3 regions of the Photobacterium carnosum genome follow, and region 2 is predicted to be linked to each of the others. Evidence: predicted binding sites of a transcription regulator. Region 2 holds the regulator's gene; each other region holds the start of a gene.
The links. The regulator PurR, encoded in region 2, represses purine synthesis genes. The targets are predictions, from matches to a motif close to TNANGNAAACGTTTNCNTNA.
Positions count from the first base shown of each region.

Region 1: the regulator PurR is predicted to act here: its motif matches at 3,136-3,155, upstream of GLP24_RS02890 (inosine/guanosine kinase).
Region 3: the regulator PurR is predicted to act here: its motif matches at 5,491-5,510, upstream of guaB (IMP dehydrogenase).

Region 1 is NZ_WMDN01000002.1:193,139-200,189, forward strand. It holds gene htpG (molecular chaperone HtpG) at 1-1,132, shown strand, start outside; gene adk (adenylate kinase) at 1,275-1,919, shown strand; gene hemH (ferrochelatase) at 2,135-3,106, shown strand; gene GLP24_RS02890 (inosine/guanosine kinase) at 3,258-4,562, shown strand; gene asnB (asparagine synthase B) at 4,633-6,303, opposite strand; gene GLP24_RS02900 (cation:proton antiporter family protein) at 6,627-7,051, opposite strand, start outside.
Region 2 is NZ_WMDN01000003.1:101,662-108,712, reverse strand. It holds gene GLP24_RS04080 (FecCD family ABC transporter permease) at 1-942, shown strand, start outside; gene GLP24_RS04075 (heme ABC transporter ATP-binding protein) at 939-1,730, shown strand; gene purR (HTH-type transcriptional repressor PurR) at 2,108-3,112, shown strand; gene GLP24_RS04065 (TfoX/Sxy family DNA transformation protein) at 3,486-4,073, shown strand; gene GLP24_RS04060 (carboxymuconolactone decarboxylase family protein) at 4,549-5,160, shown strand; gene GLP24_RS04055 (FAD-dependent oxidoreductase) at 5,174-7,051, shown strand, end outside.
Region 3 is NZ_WMDN01000039.1:10,887-17,937, reverse strand. It holds gene fghA (S-formylglutathione hydrolase) at 1-223, shown strand, start outside; gene GLP24_RS19120 (AbgT family transporter) at 367-1,926, opposite strand; gene guaA (glutamine-hydrolyzing GMP synthase) at 2,264-3,847, opposite strand; gene guaB (IMP dehydrogenase) at 3,961-5,424, opposite strand; gene xseA (exodeoxyribonuclease VII large subunit) at 5,701-7,051, shown strand, end outside.

The sequences.
Region 1 (7,051 bases), on a different contig from region 2:
TTATAATCACGTTGCCCATGATTATGCCGAGCCATTAACATGGAGTCATAACCGTGTTGAAGGTAAGCAAGATTATACGAGTTTGTTATACATTCCATCAAAAGCACCGTGGGATTTAAATAACCGCGATGGCCAGCATGGTCTTAAATTGTATGTGCAACGTGTGTTTGTTATGGATGATGCACAACAGTTCATGCCAACGTACTTACGTTTTGTGCGCGGTTTAATTGATTCAAATGATCTACCATTAAATGTTTCACGTGAAATATTGCAAGACAATAAAGTGACTCAAGCTCTACGTAAAGCATGTACGAAGCGTGTATTGCAAATGCTTGAGCGCATGGCAAAAAATGAGCCAGAGCAATATCAATCATTCTGGAAAGAGTTTGGTCAGGTGCTAAAAGAAGGCTTGGCAGAAGACTTTAGCAACCGTGATAAAATTGCAGCATTGCTACGTTTCTCATCAACAGATAATGATACTGCTGAGCAAACTGTTTCGTTGACCGATTACATTAGCCGTATGCAAGAAGGTCAAGAGAAGATCTATTATTTAACGGCAGATAACTTTAACGCGGCTAAGCATAGTCCACACCTTGAGCAATTCCGTGCTAAAGGCTTAGAAGTTATTTTGATGTACGATCGTATTGATGAATACCTAATGGGTCACTTACCTGAATTTGAAGGTAAGAAATTCCAAGCGATCACAAAATCTGATCTTGATCTGTCTTCATTTGATAATGCAGAAGAAAAAGAAAAGCAGAAAGAAACAGAAAAAGAATTCACTTCTGTTACTGATCGCACCAAAACATACCTTGGTGAGCGCGTTAAAGAAGTACGCCCAACGTTTAAACTGCATGATACTCCAGCCGTTATGGTGACAGACGAAAACGAAATGGGTACACAAATGGCGAAATTGCTTGCAGCTGCTGGTCATGAAGCGCCAGAGGTGCAGTACATCTTTGAGTTAAATCCAGAGCATAGCTTAGTGAAGCAAATGGCGGATGAAGCTGACGAAGAAGTCTTTGGTCGCTGGGTTGAATTATTGTTTGGTGAAGCAATGCTTGCTGAACGCGGTACGATGGATGATCCTTCACAGTTCTTAGCTGCCGTAAACAAGTTGTTGGTTAAATAATCAATTAATTAATCAAAATCACAGACTATTCTGATAAATCATTCAATCGCGGCTTGGTCATAGTGCCAAGCTTGCGACTGAGCGCTAATCAGTGTATTTTCAGTTTTTTGCAAATTTCCACTCTATTTTAAAGGGGAACACAATGCGCATTATCCTTCTGGGTGCACCCGGTGCAGGTAAAGGTACTCAAGCTCAATTCATCATGGAAAAATTTGGTATTCCACAAATTTCCACTGGTGACATGTTACGTGCAGCAATCAAAGCGGGCACTGAACTAGGTAAGCAAGCAAAATCAGTGATCGATGCAGGTCAACTTGTGTCTGACGATATCATTCTTGGTCTTGTTAAAGAGCGTATCACTGCAGAAGATTGTGCAAAAGGTTTCCTACTTGATGGTTTCCCTCGCACAATTCCTCAAGCAGATGGTCTTAAAGAAAATGGCGTTGTTGTTGACTACGTTATTGAATTTGACGTTGCTGACGATGTGATTGTTGAACGTATGGCGGGTCGTCGTGCTCACCTTGCTTCTGGTCGTACTTACCATGCTGTTTACAACCCACCAAAGGTTGCTGGTAAAGATGACGTAACAGGTGAAGAGCTTGTTATTCGTGAAGATGACAAAGAAGAAACAGTTCGTGCACGTCTAACGGTATACCATAACCAAACTGCACCTCTTATCGAATACTACGGTAAAGAAGCGGCTGCTGGTAATACTAAGTACCTTAAGTTTGATGGTACGTTACCTGTTGTTGAAGTAAGTGCACAGCTTGAGAAAGCATTAGCATAAATAGCATTGTTAATTAGCTAATTATTTATAATAGTTAATAACGATGTAAATAAACGGGCTTACCAATTGGTAATGCTCGTTTTTTTTGGTTTTAATATAACAGTAGTATAAAATGTTATAGCGAAATTGCGTATTTTTTGTTATTTAAATGTATTAAAAAGAAGCTGGAAGTAAGTTGTTTTCAGTGATGAGTAAAAGATAAAGGATAAATACCGATGACAATTAATAATAACTATGGGGTATTACTGGTTAATCTTGGTACTCCTGATGCACCAACAACCGCTGGCGTGAAACAGTTTTTAGCGGAATTTTTGCATGATAAGCGTGTGGTTGATATGATGCGTTGGTTATGGTGTCCTATTTTACATGGCATTATTTTACCAATACGTTCACCTAAAGTGGCTAAATTATACCAATCCGTGTGGATGGATGATGGCTCACCGTTAATGGTGTATTCACGTCGTCAGCAACAAGCCTTACAACAATCTTTAAATGTTCCCGTTGCATTAGGTATGACCTATGGTGAGCCCAGTATTCAATCAGGCTTGCAACAGCTAAAACAGCAGGGATGTAAGCACGTTATCGTACTACCGTTATATCCACAATATTCGGCAACGACAACCGCCGCAGTTTTTGATCGTATTGCTAAAGAGTTAAAAACAGTGCCTGAATTACCCGAACTCCGTTTTGTGAATCATTACTATGATCACCCTGATTATATTGCGGCGTTATCTCAGTCTGTTGAGGTGTTTTGGGCAGAGAAAGGGCAACCTGATTATCTATTGTGTTCATACCACGGTATTCCTCAGCGTTATGCAGATAATGGCGATCCCTACCCAGACCATTGTCATCAAACCACGGTATTATTGGCTCAATTACTGGATATGCCACGTGAGAAAATGAGCATGAGTTATCAATCTATCTTTGGACGGGAAGAATGGTTGAAGCCGTATACGGAAGCGACAATTAAATCATTAGCTGAAAAAGGTATTAAACGTTTAGATGTGATGTGTCCTGCTTTCTCGGTTGATTGTTTGGAAACACTAGAAGAAATTGCAGAGCAGTGTAAAGCGGTATTTATTGAAGCTGGTGGTAAAGAGTTTAATTTGATCCCATGCTTAAATGACAGTCCTGCTCATATATTGATGATGGAAAACTTGATTAAACAGCATACACAAGGATGGTAATCTTGATATAGAGATAAACATCATTATATGTACGATAACGTTTGCGTTGTTGTTTGTGGCTATTATTCGTAAAACCGATGATAGCTTTTGCTTTTATGTACCAAATTCTGTGATAGAATTCGCAAAATTTACAACTTGACAGCCCATTGACATGAAATTTCCAGGCCAACGAAAATCTAAGCATTATTTCCCTGTACATGCTCGCGATCCACTTCTAAGTCAAACGAAGATAGAGAAGCGTTTAACACGTACTCATGTTGTGGGTATCGATCAAACATTGGTTGATATTGAAGCCTACGTTGATGATGAATTTCTGGAACGTTATGAGCTGAGTAAAGGCCATTCATTGGTGATTACCGATGAAAAAGCAGAAGCACTTTATAATGAGTTAAAAGATAATAATCTTGTGACTCATGAATTTGCTGGTGGCACGATTGGTAATACGTTACATAATTACTCAGTATTAGCTGATGATAAGTCCGTATTATTAGGTGTAATGAGTAAAGACATTGAAATTGGTAGCTATGCTTACCGTTATCTTTGTAATACTTCAAGCCGTATGGATATGAATTATCTGCAGCCTGTCAATGGTCCAATTGGCCGTTGTTTTGCGCTGATCTCTAAAGATGGTGAGCGTACCTTCGCGATAAACGAAGGTAACATGAACCAACTTAGACCTGATAGCATTCCTGAGTGTGTATTTGAAAATGCATCAGCATTAGTTATAACGGCTTATCTTGTACGTTGTAAGCCTGGCGATCCTATGCCAGCAGCGACAATGAAAGCCATTGAGTACGCTAAGAAATATGACGTACCAGTGGTATTAACGTTGGGTACTAAATTCGTTATTCAAGACGATCCACAATGGTGGCGTGATTTCTTACGCGACCATGTAACAGTGGTTGCAATGAATGAAGACGAAGGTGAAGCGTTAACGGGTGAGTCTGATCCATTAGTTGCAGCAGATAAAACGCTAGAATGGGTTGATCTTGTTTTGTGTACTGCTGGCCCTGTTGGTTTATACACTGCGGGTTATACTGAAGAATCAGCAAAACGTGAGACTGCATTACCGTTATTACCTGGTGATATTGCTGAATTTAACCGTTATGAATTTAGCCGTCCTATGATTAAATCGACATGTGAGAATCCAACTAAGGTTTATTCACATATTGCTCCATACATGGGTGGCCCAGAGCGAATCAAAAATACTAATGGTGCCGGTGATGGTGCATTATCTGCATTACTGCATGATATGTCTGCTAACCGTTATCATAAAGAAAACGTGCCAAATTCAAGTAAGCACCAATATTCGTTCCTAACGTACTCATCATTCTCTCAGGTTTGTTTGTATGCAAACCGGGTAAGTTATGAAGTATTAGCTCAGTATTCACCTCGTCTTTCTCGCGGCTTACCTGAGCGTGAAGATAGCCTAGAAGAAGCTTACTGGGAACGTTAATAACACGTTGTTATTAACCATAAAAAAAACCGCCATTTTCGATGGCGGTTTTTTTATAACGTTAATTTATCTATTTCTTGTAAGCTTGGTTATGAACCGCTGCAATCGCTCGACCTGATGGGTCTGCGGCATTTTTAAAACTCTCATCCCACTCAATGGCTTTTGCACTAGAACAAGCAATCGATGGACCACCTGGTACACATTTAGCGGCACTTTCTAGCGGGAAATGTTCTTCAAAAATTTCACGGTAAACATAGCCTTCTTTTGTTGTTGGCGTGTTATATGGGAAACGGAATGCAGCTGTTGCTAACTGCTTATCAGTCACTTTTTCTTCAGCAACTTCTTTTAAGCTATCAATCCAGCTATAACCTACACCATCAGAGAATTGTTCTTTCTGACGCCATGCAACGGCTTCTGGTAAATAATGCTCAAAACACTCTCGAAGAATGTGTTTTTCCATTTTACCGTTGCCACACATTTTATCTTGAGGGTTAATGCGCATTGCAACATCAAGGAATTCTTTATCCAAGAAGGGTACACGAGCTTCTATGCCCCATGCTGCCATTGATTTGTTAGCGCGTGCGCAGTCAAACATGTTAAGCGCTAATAACTTACGCACTGTTTCTTCATGGAATTCTTTAGCGTTAGGTGCTTTGTGGAAGTATAAATAACCCCCAAAGATTTCATCAGCACCTTCACCTGAAAGCACCATTTTAATCCCCATAGCACGGATCTTACGTGACATAAGATACATCGGTGTTGAGGCGCGGATCGTGGTGACATCATAGGTTTCAATGTGGTAAATAACATCACGAATGGCATCTAGGCCTTCTTGGACAGTATAGGTTAACTCGTGGTGAACCGTACCAAGGGCATCGGCTACAATTTTCGCTGCTTTTAGATCGGGTGCATCTTCAAGACCAATCGCAAACGAGTGCAGTGTTGGCCACCAAGCTTGTGATTGTTCATCATCTTCAATACGTTTAGCGGCGAATTTCTTTGTGATCGCAGAGATTACAGAAGAATCTAGACCACCAGACAGTAATACACCATAAGGTACATCTGTCATTAGCTGGCGTTTAACAGCACTTTCAAGGGCATCTGCTAATGCTATTTTATCGGTTGTTGCGTCTTTAACTGCATCAAATTCCATCCAGTCACGTTTGTAGTAACGAACAGGTTCGCCTTTTTTACTCCAAAGGTAAGTGCCTGGAGGAAATTCACTGATTGTTTTACATACTGGCACTAGTGCTTTCATTTCAGAAGCAATATAGAAGTTACCATGTTCATCATAGCCTTGATAAAGCGGGATAATACCAATGTGGTCACGACCAATAAGGTAAGCATCTTCTTGCTCATCATACAGAATAAAGGCAAAGATACCGTTGAGGTAATCTAATAACTCCGGTCCTTTTTCCTTATAAAGCGCTAAGATAATTTCACAATCCGACTCTGTTTGGAATGGGTAGTTAGGTGCAAACTCAGCGCGTAATTCTTTGTGGTTGTAAATTTCACCATTGACCGCAAGTACATGGCTTTTATCCGTGTTATATAGCGGTTGCTCACCACTATTTAAGTCAACAATCGCTAAACGCTCATGAACTAGAATAGCGTTGTCTGACGCATAAATTCCTGACCAATCAGGACCGCGATGACGCATTTTTTTTGATAATTCAAGGGCTGTTGTACGAAGTACTGAAGCGTCGCTCTTGATGTCAAGGATGCCGAATATTGAACACATAATAATACTACTCCAAACGTTTTATTTTTTATTATCCATAATTGATGAAAATGTATCATGTAGCGAATAAGTTATCATTATGGTAATTGATGTTTATACTGATTTTGCTTTTCGTTGATTGTTAAAATTACGCATTCGTTAATAAATTACAACTATTTATTATGATTATATTTAAATAAAGCATTGCTGCTGAATATTATCTATTTAAATTGGATTTTTATGAATATTATCTATTTTTGCAGAGTTTTTTAATTGAGAAAATAAACAACAGCATCGCTACTGTTTATTTTTCTCTGCGAAATATCTAAGTTTTGAAGTGTAATTTAGTGTGGTTTTCGTGGGATTATTTGAGGTTGGAGGTGATCACAGACATCACGAGCAAAACCGCTACCCGCTTCGCTATAAATATTAAAGGCTGCATCAATACCTTGTTGGTGTAATTGTGTCTCTTCATCACTGTATTTTGCTATAGCGGCTATTTTTCCTTGGAAATTACGACTTTTGAGCTGATCTAAAGCATAGATATTCGCTGGACCATTTGGCATTGCTAATAAAATAAGCTCAATATGGTGGTTTTTGATAACCCGTTCCCAAAAGTCAGGGTCGGTCGCATCACCATGAATGACATTACGTTGTTGCTGGCGATGTAACTCTACCGATTCACGACGAGTTTCAACGCCAATAATCTGTTTACCATAACGACTTTCTAATTCGTCATAAGCACCAGAGCCGATACGACCCATACCGA
Region 2 (7,051 bases):
GATATCAGTTATAAAGATAGTTTTATAGCATTATTACCTGGAGACCATCAGCTTGCCGCTCATATTGATCTCGTGATCCATCAAATACGTCTACCACGAACATTATTGTGTATTGCTATCGGGGCAATACTGGCTATTTGCGGTGCTGTTCTACAGGGATTATTTCGTAACCCCCTCGCAGACCCAGGTATTATTGGTATTTCAGGAGGTGCTGGCCTAGGCGCAGCTTTTGCGATCATTTTATTTACCCCGTTAATGACGCAATATCCTTTATTAATGAATATTGGTGCTGTGCCCTTCTTCGCTTTTTTGGGTGGCGCTATTAGTACCTATTTGGTGTATCACCTTGGCACCGATAAAAATGGTACATCTGTCGTGGTAATGCTATTGGCGGGTGTGGCAATTGGAGCGATTTCGGGTGCAGGTCTTGGGTTACTTAACTATATTGCGAATGATCAAGCGCTACGTGATTTTTCTTTATGGTCAATGGGCTCGTTAGCAGGAGCGACGTGGCCGAATATTGGCCTCGCTTTTGTGAGCCTCGTCGTCATTTATTATTATTGTTATCGCCAAGCAAATGCGCTTAATGCGTTTTTATTGGGCGAAGCTGAAGCTCGTCATATGGGGGTAAATGTTCAACATCTAAAGCGTAGTTTAATTATTGTCTGTGCTGCGGGTGTAGGTATTACTGTTGCTATTACGGGTCCGATTGGCTTTATTGGTCTGGTGATCCCCCATTTAGGACGCATGATTTCAGGTCCTAATCATAAAACCCTCTTACCCATTTCAGCTATTTTAGGCGCATTGATTTTACTCGTTGCCGATATGATCGCCCGTAGTGCGTTTGCACCGCAAGAACTCCCCGTGGGTATTATTACCGCCATTTTAGGCGCTCCATTCTTCATTTATCTACTTAATAAACAAAAAGGCAGAATCGCATGACGGCAACCTCAGCACGCTCAACTGTAATTTCAGCACGTAATTTACAGTTAACACTGGCGGGTAAAGTCTTATTAGATAATTTTAGTATCGATATAAAAGCAGGAGAAATAACAGCACTACTCGGGCCTAACGGTGCAGGTAAAAGTACCCTTCTTAAAATACTGTGCGGTGAAATAGAGCCTGAAAGTGGTCAAGTTGCATTTTTTGATCGTGATATAAATAGTTGGCAACGATCTGAACTAGCGTGTCATTTAGGTATTTTGCCGCAACACAGTTCGCTCTCATTTGCCTTTACCTGTAAAGAAGTGGTTGAGCTTGGTACGATGCCGCTATGTTTATCACGTCAAGAAATTGACCGAATTACTACCCAAACCATGCAAGATACTGACGTCATTCATCTTGCTCAACGCTTATATCCAACGTTATCTGGTGGTGAAAAACAACGGATCCATTTCGCACGCGTTTTAACCCAATTAAGCCAAGCACATGATAAATGCATTCTAATGTTAGATGAACCGACATCAGCCTTGGATTTAGCTCACCAGCATAAAACATTACAAATGGCACAAATAATGGCGGCTAAAGGTGCGGCGGTTATTATTGTATTACATGATCTCAACTTAGCCGCACAATATGCTCAACGGATGGTTATTATTCAGCATGGTAAAATTCAAGCCGATGGTTCACCATGGCAAGCATTAACCCCCCTAATAATTCATAGCATCTATGGCTGGCACGTTTCTGTACATCCTCATCCTGTCCATGGTTATCCTTATCTACTATCATAATATTATGTTGATCGTACCTAGTAAATTTTAGTAACCTTACGATAAAATTACTGAAATTAACGTTTTTTTGTTGATAGCTATCAAATAATTTACTCCAAGACAATTGAAACGTTGCACTACGCGTAACACTCAGTAAAATGTGAACGCAAGCGATTACACTTGAAAAATATGCAATAATTATAAAAGCCGCAAACAAATGCGGTTTTTGGTGTTAATACCATTTAAGTATGTAATAAAACATTATCGGTGCCAAATTGAATAATTAACGAGAGAGTTTACGTAAATACATTGAATTATATTCATCTCAGTAATTATTCAATTTGGTACCACAGAATTAGCTAGAAACAACTCTAGCACTCATTATTAGAAGAATAAATATGGCGACCATTAAAGATGTTGCACGTATGGCTGGAGTTTCAACGACAACAGTTTCACACGTAATCAATAAAACGCGCTTTGTCGCAGAAGCCACACAAAAAAAAGTACTGGCTGCTGTTGAAGAGCTTAATTACGCACCAAGTGCTGTTGCGCGTAGTCTAAAATGTAATACCACTCGCACTATTGGTATGCTAGTAACTAAATCAACTAACCCTTTTTTTGCTGAAGTTGTACATGGTGTTGAAGAGTACTGCTACCGCGAAGGTTACACACTCATCTTATGTAATACTGAAGGTAATCTTTCTAAGCAATATGATTATTTACGTATGCTTGCAGAAAAGCGTGTCGATGGCTTATTAGTGATGTGTTCTGATCTTGATCAGAAACTATTGGATCTGCTTGAGCGCCAAAAAGACCTACCTATGGTTGTAATGGACTGGGGTCCAGAAAGCCCACATACTGATAAAATTCAGGATAACGCCGAGCAAGGTGGCTATCTTGCGACTAAATATTTTATTGACCATGGTCATAGTCGCATTGGTTGCTTATCTGGCCATAATGAGAAAACCACTTGTCGTGAACGTTTAAAAGGCTTCAACAAAGCGATGGCTGAAGCTAACTTAGCCGTTAACGAAGATTGGATCCTTGAAGGTGACTTTGAGTGTGATTCAGCGGTTATAGCGGCTGAAAAATATATTGCAATGACCGAGCGCCCAACGGCTATTTTCTGTTTTAATGACATCATGGCAATGGCACTTATTAGTACCTTTGAGCAAGCTGGGTTACGTGTTCCTGATGATATTTCAATTATTGGTTACGATAACATTGATCTTGCACCTTACTTCGCACCGCCATTAACGACAATCCACCAGCCAAAACGTCGTTTAGGTAAAACCGCCATTAAAATTCTAATGGACCGAATGAAGAACAAAGATCATGAGCGTCAAATTTTTGAAATGGCACCTGCAATCGTTGAACGCAAGTCTGTAAAAGATTTACGCTAATATAACAACCTATTTATCAAGCCAATATTTCTATTGGCTTTTTCATCCATTCGTAATCAATCCAATCCTTATCTCTACCGTCGCTATCCTTACCGTCAGAAAACATGAGCAATCTCACAGATTCATCAGCTGTCATTAATATTAAAACTTACCTTTTTAAAAGATCGAATATAATGAACCTTGTAAACACATATAATAGTAAGCAAAAGACTTACAAAATATAAATAATACTTCACTATTGATAGTATTATTTATAGAGTAATGCATGGATGATTTAGAGTAGGCAATTTATCTCGTAAATAACTTTAATAATAAAGTAAATTTACAACTACTTTAATGTTAGGTGACACTCATTTATTCACCGAGTAGAAGTATGGACAAACCAATATTAAAAAATTCATTACAGCTATTAGATCATTTAGGCAACGTTAGATCTCGCTCCATGTTTGGTGGCTTTGGTATTTTCGCAGGTGAGACAATGTTCGCACTGGTCGTTAATAATAAACTCCATCTACGAGCAAATGCAAAAACAAAAGAGGAATTTAAACAAGCGGGTTTAAAACCCTATATCTATGAAAAACGAGGTTTTCCCGTCAGAACAAAACATTACGCTATTCTTGATGAATGGTGGGAAGAACCTGAAAAAATAATAGAGCAAGCAAAATATTCTCTTGAAGCAGCACAAGCTGATAAAAAAGCAAAAGAATGTTGCACTCCGGATAGAATAAAAGATTTACCTAACCTACGGCTTTCAAATGAGAGGATGCTTAAAAAAGTCGGAATTCAAACGATTGATCAACTCTATGATATTGGTGCACTCAACGCCTATAAGGCATTACAAAAAAGACAAGAGGCATCATTAAGTTTAGAGTTACTATGGGCATTGGAAGGCGCTATACATGGCCAACATTGGTCAGTAATACCAGAAAGCAGACGCAATGAACTGCTAGCTAAACTATAATAAATATCCGTCAACTGGCTAAGTGACGCTTAAGAATAAAGAGGCCCAGTGCCTCTTTAATTTATCCAACAAATACACGTATCTACCCCTACACAATCCTTACATTACCCATTCCAAATCAATAAACATGATAAACGCACGCTAAAATGTACATTTATTGAACAAGTAAATTAAACACATAAAAAGAATAAGAAAATAAAATATTTATTCATTAATTTCTACAAACCCCGTCACAACCATAAAATAAAACCTTTTATTAACTATTTTTTATTATTAATCATAAAAAATAACATACGCACGTCACATTTTGCTCTTAATGTAACGATTATGACTTTCGTTATTATTATTTGTTATTTATTATTTCCAATAATGTTTTGAATAAAAAAAAATTTTGTCATTAAATGAAATACAATATTAGTTACCTCGGTCTTGCTACTTAAGAGTCGATGTGATTCTCATTTAATAAGGACATACCTTGCGTATATTAACCAAAAAAACATTTTCATTGTGGGTCAAACCGGTACTGTGGTTGCAAAAACGCCATTTCGGCAAAATACTCAATCCAGCTAAATTATGGGGACGAAAACCTGTACTTTTTTGGTTAGTGGCTTTGTTCTTTGGTTATCTTGATCGTAAAAAATCCCCCATTGATGCCGTTATGCGATCGTTAGTCTGCGTCCGCGTATCACAACTTAATAACTGCGCTTTTTGTGTTGATGCTAATGGAATGAAATTAGCCGAACGCTGTCATTCATTAGAAAAAATTAAAGCACTAGCCCATTGGCAAACTTCTGAACATTTTTCAGAACAAGAACAAGCGATATTGACGTATACAGAAGCAATGACCCTTAGTGACCAACAAGTCAGTGATGAAATGCTAGCAACACTCGCAACGTGGTATAGCAGTGATGATATTATTGAAATAACTGCATTAGTCAGTTTTCAAAATTTATCGGCTAAATTTAATACTGCGCTTGATGTACCAGCTCAAGGGTTTTGCTCATTACCGATTCAACCCCAATCAACATCAAATTCACCGCAGAATATAACGGCTCAAGCCTCTTCTACTGCAGATAATAAAGAATAATTAAGGAGCAATAATGAAACGGAATAAAATATTATTACTTACTGTTATCTTGGCAATTATTGGCACTTGGTTCTATTTCGATCTTGGTCAATTTCTTACACTTGACGCTGCGAAGCAAGAGCAATTAACGCTACAGCATCATATCCTTGAAAATCCAATTACGGCTTATATCAGCTTTTTTAGTTTATATATTTTAGTCACTGCCCTCTCAATTCCTGGCGCGTCGATATTAACCTTATTAGGTGCTGCATTATTTGGTTTTTGGGCAAGCCTGATTATGGTGTCATTTGCCAGCACAATTGGTGCAACGCTAGCATTTCTTTCTAGTCGTTTTATATTACGTGACTGGGTACAAACAAAATTTGGTAATCGCTTAACCACACTCAATAATGGGATTGAGAAAGAAGGAGGCTTTTATCTACTGAGCTTACGTTTAATTCCGGTTTTTCCTTTTTTCCTTATTAATCTTTTAATGGGCTTAACCATAATTAAAACCCGTACTTTTTTCTGGGTCAGCCAATTAGGCATGCTTGCAGGTACTGCGGTTTATATTAATGCAGGTACTCAACTTGGGAAAATAGACTCACTCAGTGGTATAGTTTCAGTTCCCGTTTTATTTTCTTTAGTTCTACTCGGCCTCTTCCCATTACTTACAAAATGGATAATGAAAACAATGACAATGAAAAAACAATACAAACAATGGCAAAAACCCGCTCGCTTTGATCAAAATCTAGTTGTCATTGGGGCTGGTTCAGGTGGTTTAGTTAGTGCGTATATTGCCGCAGCAGTAAAAGCAGAAGTCACTCTTATTGAACGTCATAAAATGGGTGGCGATTGTTTAAATACCGGCTGTGTACCTTCAAAAGCACTTATTCGCGCAGCACATACTGCCGCAGATATTAAAAATGCATCAACCCTTGGTATCGATGCTCAAATTAATCACATCGATTTTGCTCAAGTGATGGGACGTATCCATAATGTTATCGCAAAAATTGAACCCCATGACTCCATCGAACGTTACAGTCAATTAGGTGTCAACTGTGTTACAGGTGATGCAACTATCCTATCTCCATGGGAAGTTGAAGTGAATGGCACACGCATTACAACCCGTAATATTGTGATTGCAACTGGTGCGCGTCCATTAGTGCCTGCAATCCCTGGCTTAGATACGGTTAATTACTTAACGTCTGATACTGTATGGCAATTAACCGCCCTACCAAAACGATTACTTATTCTTGGTGGTGGTCCTATTGGCTGTGAATTAGCCCAAAGTTTCTGTCGATTAGGTGCTGAAGTCACGATTGTTGAACGATCACCCCAACTACTAAATCGTGAAGATCTCGATGCCGCTCAATTGGTTGAGCAATCTCTTACTCACGATGGTGTAAATATTTTACTGCAACATAATGCGGTCCAATTTGAATCTACTCTTGATGACAATGGTCAGCGTATCCAACGTGTTGTTGTTGAACATGACAACCAACAAGTTAGCATAGAATTTGATGCCGTAATGGTCGCGTTAGGACGAGTTGCGAATGTACAAGGCTTTGGTTTAGAAGAACTCGGCATTACCACAACAGAGCGTGGCACTGTCGCTGTTAACCAATACCTACAAACTCAATATCCTAATATTTATGCTGTTGGTGATGTTGCCGGTCCTTATCAACTAACCCACGTTGCCGCTCACCAAGCATGGTATGCCGCAGTCAATAGCTTATTTGGGGCAGTTAAAAAATTCAAAGTCGATTATTCCGTGATTCCTGCCGTGACTTACACCGCACCTGAATTAGCACGTGTTGGTATTAATGAAAAAGAAGCTCAAGCACAAGGTATCGACTATGAAGTCACCCGTTATGGATTGGATGATTTAGATCGTGCGATTGCCGATGGT
Region 3 (7,051 bases), on a different contig from region 2:
GCGTATTGCTGAAGTTAAATTACCAATGTTGGTTGATCAAGGCACGCACGATAACTTCTACAATGATGGTCAGCTTCGTACTGAAACCCTTGTTGCAGCAGCGGAAGCAAATAGCTACCCACTAGAAGTGCGTATGCAAGATGGTTATGACCACAGCTACTACTTTATGGCCTCATTTATTGACGATCATCTTCGCTTCCACGTTGAAAACTTCAATAAATAACCGCTAATTTTTATTAAACTCCTCTTTGCAGACAGGGATTAATAAAAGACAAAAAAGCCTCAAACAGTTTACCTGTTCGAGGCTTTTTTTCGTTAACGATAATTATTTATTAATACTCACTATCGTTATTCAACTCTAATTATTTACATACTGTAAGTGTAAGGCGCTTGAACACCTAGAGGAATACCTAGGGTCCAGAATACTAATAGGAAGATAGTCCAACCAATTAACATTGCAATTGAATACGGCATCATCATTGACGCTAAGGTGCCAATACCTGAACTCTTAACATAACGTTGCATGTAAACAACCACTAATGGGAAGAACACCATCATTGGTGAAATAATGTTAGAGACAGAGTCACCAACACGGTAAGCCGCTTGAGTTAATTCCGGTGAAATACCCACTGCCATTAACATTGGAACCATAATAGGACCAATCAATGCCCACTTAGCAGACGCTGAGCCCACCAATAAGTTAACACTGGCTGTTAGTAGAATCATACCAACGATGGTGACTTGACCCGGTAAGTTCATTTGTTGCAATAATTGCGCACCAGAAAGTGCTAATAGCGTACCTAAGTTTGATTGCGTAAACGCCACCAAGAACTGAGCAATAAAGAACACCATTACCATAAAGCCAGCCATACCCGCCATGGTAGTCGACATCGCTTTAATCACATCACCACTTTGCTTAAATGTACCTGCAACTTTACCGTAGATAATACCGGGAATAACAAACAGAATGAAAATCAACGGTACAATAGATTGCATCACTGGTGCATTAAAGGCAGCAACTTCACCCGTAGGCGAACGCAATGGCGAGGTTTCAGGCCATACTGCAGCAACTAATAGCACAATACCCACAACCATTGTCCAGCCAGCGTATGAGAATGCTTTGCTTTCTAGTGGCGTAAAAGAACCCATATCAGGTGCTTCTTCTGCATCTTCATCAATCGCTGTTTTTTGTAAACGAGGCTCAATTACTTTATCGGTGATGTACCAGCCAATACCCACAATAATGAACGATGATAGACCAGTGAACATTAAGTTTGCTAACGGGTTAACAATGTAAGTTGGATCCATGATACGTGCAGCTTCTTGGGTAAAGCCCGCTAGTAATGGGTCGATACCAGAAGGAATAAAGTTAGCAGAGAAACCACCAGAAACACCAGCAAACGCCGCTGCAATACCCGCAAGAGGATGACGACCAGCTGCGTGGAAAATGATACCACCAAGAGGAATAACCAATACATAACCTGCATCAGCAGCAGTGTGCGATACAATTGCCACTAAAATCAGCATCGGCGTAAGTAGCTTAGCTGGCGTAACATTTAGCATCTTTTTCAGGCCAGTATTAATAAAGCCTGACGCTTCAGCAACACCCACACCTAACATAGCAACTAATACAATACCTAATGGCGCAAACCCAGTGAAGTTTTTCACCATGTTCGCCAAGAAACTTGCCATCGCATCGCCAGTTAACAAGTTATTGACTTGAACAACTTCTTTAGTCACTGGATGCATAAGGCCAAAATCAAACTGCGATAGCACAGCAGAAAGAATCCAAACGGTAACTAAACCCCAAAAGAACAGTAACGCGGGATCAGGAATTTTATTACCTGTGCGCTCAATACCATTTAAAAACTTGTCCATCGCACTCGTCGAAGGGGGTGGTGCTTGCTTCAGTATTTTGTCGTTCATGGTAATTCCATGTCCTTATGCTGGTTATGTTTGCTATGCGGATCTACTTACATGTAGTCGATCTCATTTTTTGTCCAAATCAAATATGAATATTCGCTGAACGATTGTAATGAAACTACCACAACAAACAGTGTTATAAACCTACTAATAACACCTACTAACCACTACATATTGTAACCAATCATTAATACGACACTTACAAAAAACATAAATCAAACAAATAAGTAACAACTAACCAATAAAAAGATAAATCTTACTTTAATCGCATTAAATAGCAGCCATAAAAAAAGCACCCGTAGGTGCTTTTTTTATTCAATTAGTGCTAATAAACCTGTAATTATTCCCACTCAATCGTTGCGGGTGGCTTACCAGAAATATCGTAAACAACACGTGAAATACCATTGACTTCATTGATGATACGATTCGATACTTTACCTAAGAAATCATAAGGTAAATGTGCCCAATGCGCAGTCATAAAGTCGATCGTTTCTACCGCACGTAGCGATACAACCCAATCATACTTACGACCATCGCCCATCACGCCCACTGAACGTACAGGTAAGAATACAGTAAACGCTTGCGATACTTTATTGTAAAGATCAGCGTTATGTAGCTCTTCAATAAAGATTGCATCTGCACGACGTAGTAAGTCACAGTATTCTTTCTTCACTTCGCCTAACACACGAACACCTAAACCAGGCCCAGGGAATGGGTGGCGGTAAAGCATGTTATAAGGCAAACCAAGTTCTAGACCGATCTTACGTACTTCATCTTTAAATAACTCACGTAATGGTTCAACCAAACCCATTGCCATATCATCTGGCAAACCGCCAACGTTATGGTGAGATTTGATTACGTGCGCTTTACCTGTTTTAGATGCGGCTGATTCGATCACATCAGGATAAATCGTACCCTGTGCTAGCCACTTAGCATTTTTTAATTTCTTTGATTCTTCATCAAAGATGTCAACAAACACGTGACCAATTTTCTTACGTTTCGCTTCAGGCTCATCAATACCTGCAAGCGCATCTAAGAAACGATCTTCTGCTTTAACATGGATGATTTTTAGACCAAAGTCATCACCAAACATGTCCATTACTTGCTGGCCTTCGTTAAGACGAAGTAAACCGTTATCAACAAATACACATGTTAGCTTATCGCCAATCGCACGGTGAATAAGCATTGCAACGACTGACGAATCAACGCCACCAGACAGACCAAGGATAACTTCATCGTCACCGACTTGCTCTTTGATACGTGCAATTGCATCTTCAATAATATTAGCTGATGTCCATAGCTTTTCACAGCCACACACATTCATCACGAAGTTTTCAATTAACTTCATACCTTGGCGAGTATGCGTTACTTCAGGATGGAATTGTACACCGTAGAAGCGCTTGTCTTCATTTGCCATTGCAGCAAATGGGCAAGTATCAGTTTCAGCAACTTTAATAAAATCAGCTGGAATCTCGACAACTTTATCGCCGTGGCTCATCCATACATCAAGTAATGGCGTACCATCAGCAGCAACAGCATCTTGAATATCTTTTAAGAAAGCAGTTTGCTCAACAATTTTAACTTGCGCATAACCAAATTCGCGCTCATCAGAACCTGCAACTTTACCACCCAGTTGTTCTGCCATGGTCTGCATGCCGTAACATACACCAAACACAGGAACACCCGCTTCAAATACATACTGTGGTGCGCGAGGAGAACCCGCTTCAGTTACGCTTTCAGGACCACCAGAAAGAATAATACCGTTTGGATTGAAATCACGAATATCAGCTTCATCAACATCCCAGCTCCAAAGCTCACAGTAAACGCCGATTTCACGGATACGGCGGGCAATTAACTGAGTGTATTGTGAACCAAAATCCAAAATAAGAATACGTTGGTCATGAATATTTGCGGTAGTGGTCATTATAGAACTATCTCAAAAATTGAATGTATTGGGGGCTATATCTAGCCCCGATTTTATCTAACTTCGCAACTTAGGCAATCGTTTTCGTTCAACGAATACTGACTGCTTAATAATTAAGCCGTACGGTAGTTAGGCGCTTCTTTTGTGATTATCACATCATGTACGTGCGACTCTTTCATGCCTGCGCCTGAAATCCGTACAAATTCAGCTTTAGTACGTAAGTCTTCAATTGTTGCAGAGCCAGTTAAACCCATGCTTGAACGTAAACCACCCATTTGCTGATGAACGATTTCTTTCATCAAACCTTTGTAAGCAACACGGCCTTCAATACCTTCAGGTACAAGCTTATCTGCTGCGTTATCTGATTGGAAATAACGGTCTGAAGAGCCTTTTGACATTGCGCCAAGTGAACCCATACCACGGTATGATTTATAAGAACGACCTTGATACAGTTCAACTTCACCCGGTGCTTCTTCAGTACCAGCGAACATTGAGCCAACCATCACACATGATGCACCCGCAGCAATCGCTTTACATAAATCGCCAGAGTAACGAATACCACCATCAGCAATAACTGGAATACCGTATTGATCAGCCACTGATGCAGCTTCTGAAATCGCAGTAATTTGAGGAACACCCACACCAGTCACAATACGTGTAGTACAGATTGAACCTGGGCCGATACCCACTTTAACTGCACTTACGCCAGCTTCAATTAATGAGCGAGCACCGTCTGCTGTTGCAACGTTACCGCCAACAATAGGAAGATTAGGGAAAGCGGCACGTGTTTCACGAATACGTTGTAAAACGCCTTCTGAATGACCGTGAGATGAATCGATAAGTAATACGTCAACACCAGCTTCAACCAATGCAGCAACGCGTTCTTCATTACCCGCACCAGCACCAACAGCAGCACCTACACGTAAACTGCCGCGCTCATCTTTACACGCGTTTGGTTTACGTTCTGCTTTTTGGAAGTCTTTCGCAGTGATCATCCCTTTTAGGCGGAAATTGTCGTCAACTAACAGTACTTTTTCAACACGGTACTGTTGCATAATCGCTTCAACTTCTTCGCGAGATGCGCCTTCTTTTGCTGAAGCTAACTTCTCTTTAGAAGTCATTACTTCTTCAACTTTAATTGAAAGGTCAGTAACAAAACGAACATCACGGCCAGTAATAATACCAACTAATTCATTGTTATCTGCAACCACAGGATAACCTGCAAAACCATTTTCTAAGGTCAGACGTTTAACATCTGCGATAGTGTTATTTGGTTTAACAGTAACAGGTTCTGCAACAACGCCTGCTTCGAACTTTTTAACCATGCGAACTTCAGCCGCTTGTTGTTCGATAGACATATTCTTGTGGATAAAACCAATGCCGCCCTCTTGAGCAAGTGCAATGGCGAGGCGACCTTCAGTCACTGTATCCATAGATGCTGATAGCATAGGAATGTTAAGAGCAATCTCTTTCGTGAGACGAGTGCGCAGATCGGCAGTGTTAGGTAGGACTGTAGAATGAGCAGGAACTAGTAATACATCATCAAACGTCAACGCTTCTTTTTTAATTCGTAACATGCAATATCTCACACCAATTTAAAGGTTTACAAAGAAGATTAAAATATTGCGAACGGATTATACGTATGAAGCAATCGTTTGGCTAGAATTATTTTTATTTTTTTAATTGACAAAAAACATTTGCTGAGTAGTATATTTCGGTTAACTATCCGGTGATGCGGTCGACGAAATACGGCCAAGATCTGTCCATTGATCTGCCTAGGCGTTTTTCGTTCTATTTGATAGTTTTTTGACCGCCTGCCGCCATTCATTCGTTCGTTAGCAGGTACTTCCTTCGTGACTCTATTCGCTTCTCAAAGCCAATCCAACGATCGTATCTACACCGTTTCCAGTCTCAATGCACAAGTCCGCCTAATCCTTGAAAATGAAATGGGAATAGTTTGGCTCGTCGGCGAATTATCAAATTTTTCAATGCCCGTTTCTGGCCATTGGTATTTCACCCTTAAAGATTCTCGTGCTCAAGTAAAATGCGCGATGTTCAAAGGTACCAATCGCCATGTCAGCTTTAAACCCGGCAATGGTAATCAAGTTTTAGTTAAAGCGCGGTTATCAATTTACGAACCTCGCGGCGACTATCAGTTGATTATTGAAAGCATGCAACCTGAAGGGGATGGTCGTTTACAGCAACAATTTGAACAACTAAAAATGACCCTTGCTGCTGAAGGATTATTTGCTCAAGCATTGAAAAAACCATTACCACAACAACCTCAACGTGTCGGTATTATTACCTCTAAAACAGGCGCAGCTCTTCACGATATTCTGCAAGTATTAAAACGTCGAGATCCAAGTTTAGCGGTGGTTATTTATCCGACAATGGTTCAAGGTGATGGTGCAGCCATATCAATAGCTCAAGCCATTGGACGGGCAAACTCACGCCAAGAATGTGATATTTTAATTGTTGGTCGAGGGGGTGGTTCATTAGAAGATTTATGGGCATTTAACGAAGAAATTGTTGCACGAACCATTGCAGCAAGTCAGATCCCGATCGTCAGTGCTGTCGGCCATGAAGTTGATGTCACCATTGCTGATTTTGTCGCAGATATGCGCGCACCGACGCCCTCTGCTGCGGCAGAATTAATCAGTCGTGATAGCTCAGCACAAACCGATAAAATTGCTCAGAAACAACAACAATTACGCCATGCGATTCAGTTTTATTTCGCTGATAAAAAACAGCATGTGAATCAATTAAAGCACCGTTTAGATCGTCAACATCCACAGCTGCGTTTAAACCAACAACAACAGCACCTAGATGATATAACCCGTCGATTACAGCAGATAATGCTGAAAAAAATACAAAAACAACAACAACGTATTACTCAAAACCAATATAAATTATCACTTCATTCACCACAGCAACGTCTGCAACACAACACAACCACACTTATTAATACCAAGCGACGTTTATTGGATGCAATGGATCGTAACCTGTTAAATGCTCAGCATAAATTATCGTTATCTGCCGAAAAATTAGATACCGTAAGCCCACTGGCAACCCTAAGCCGTGGTTACTCAATTACGCGTAATGATAAAGGGGATCTTATTCGTCGTTGTGATCAAGTTAAAGCGGGTGATCAACTGATCACAACAGTCACAGATGGTAAGATTCATACCACCGTTAATAACAATT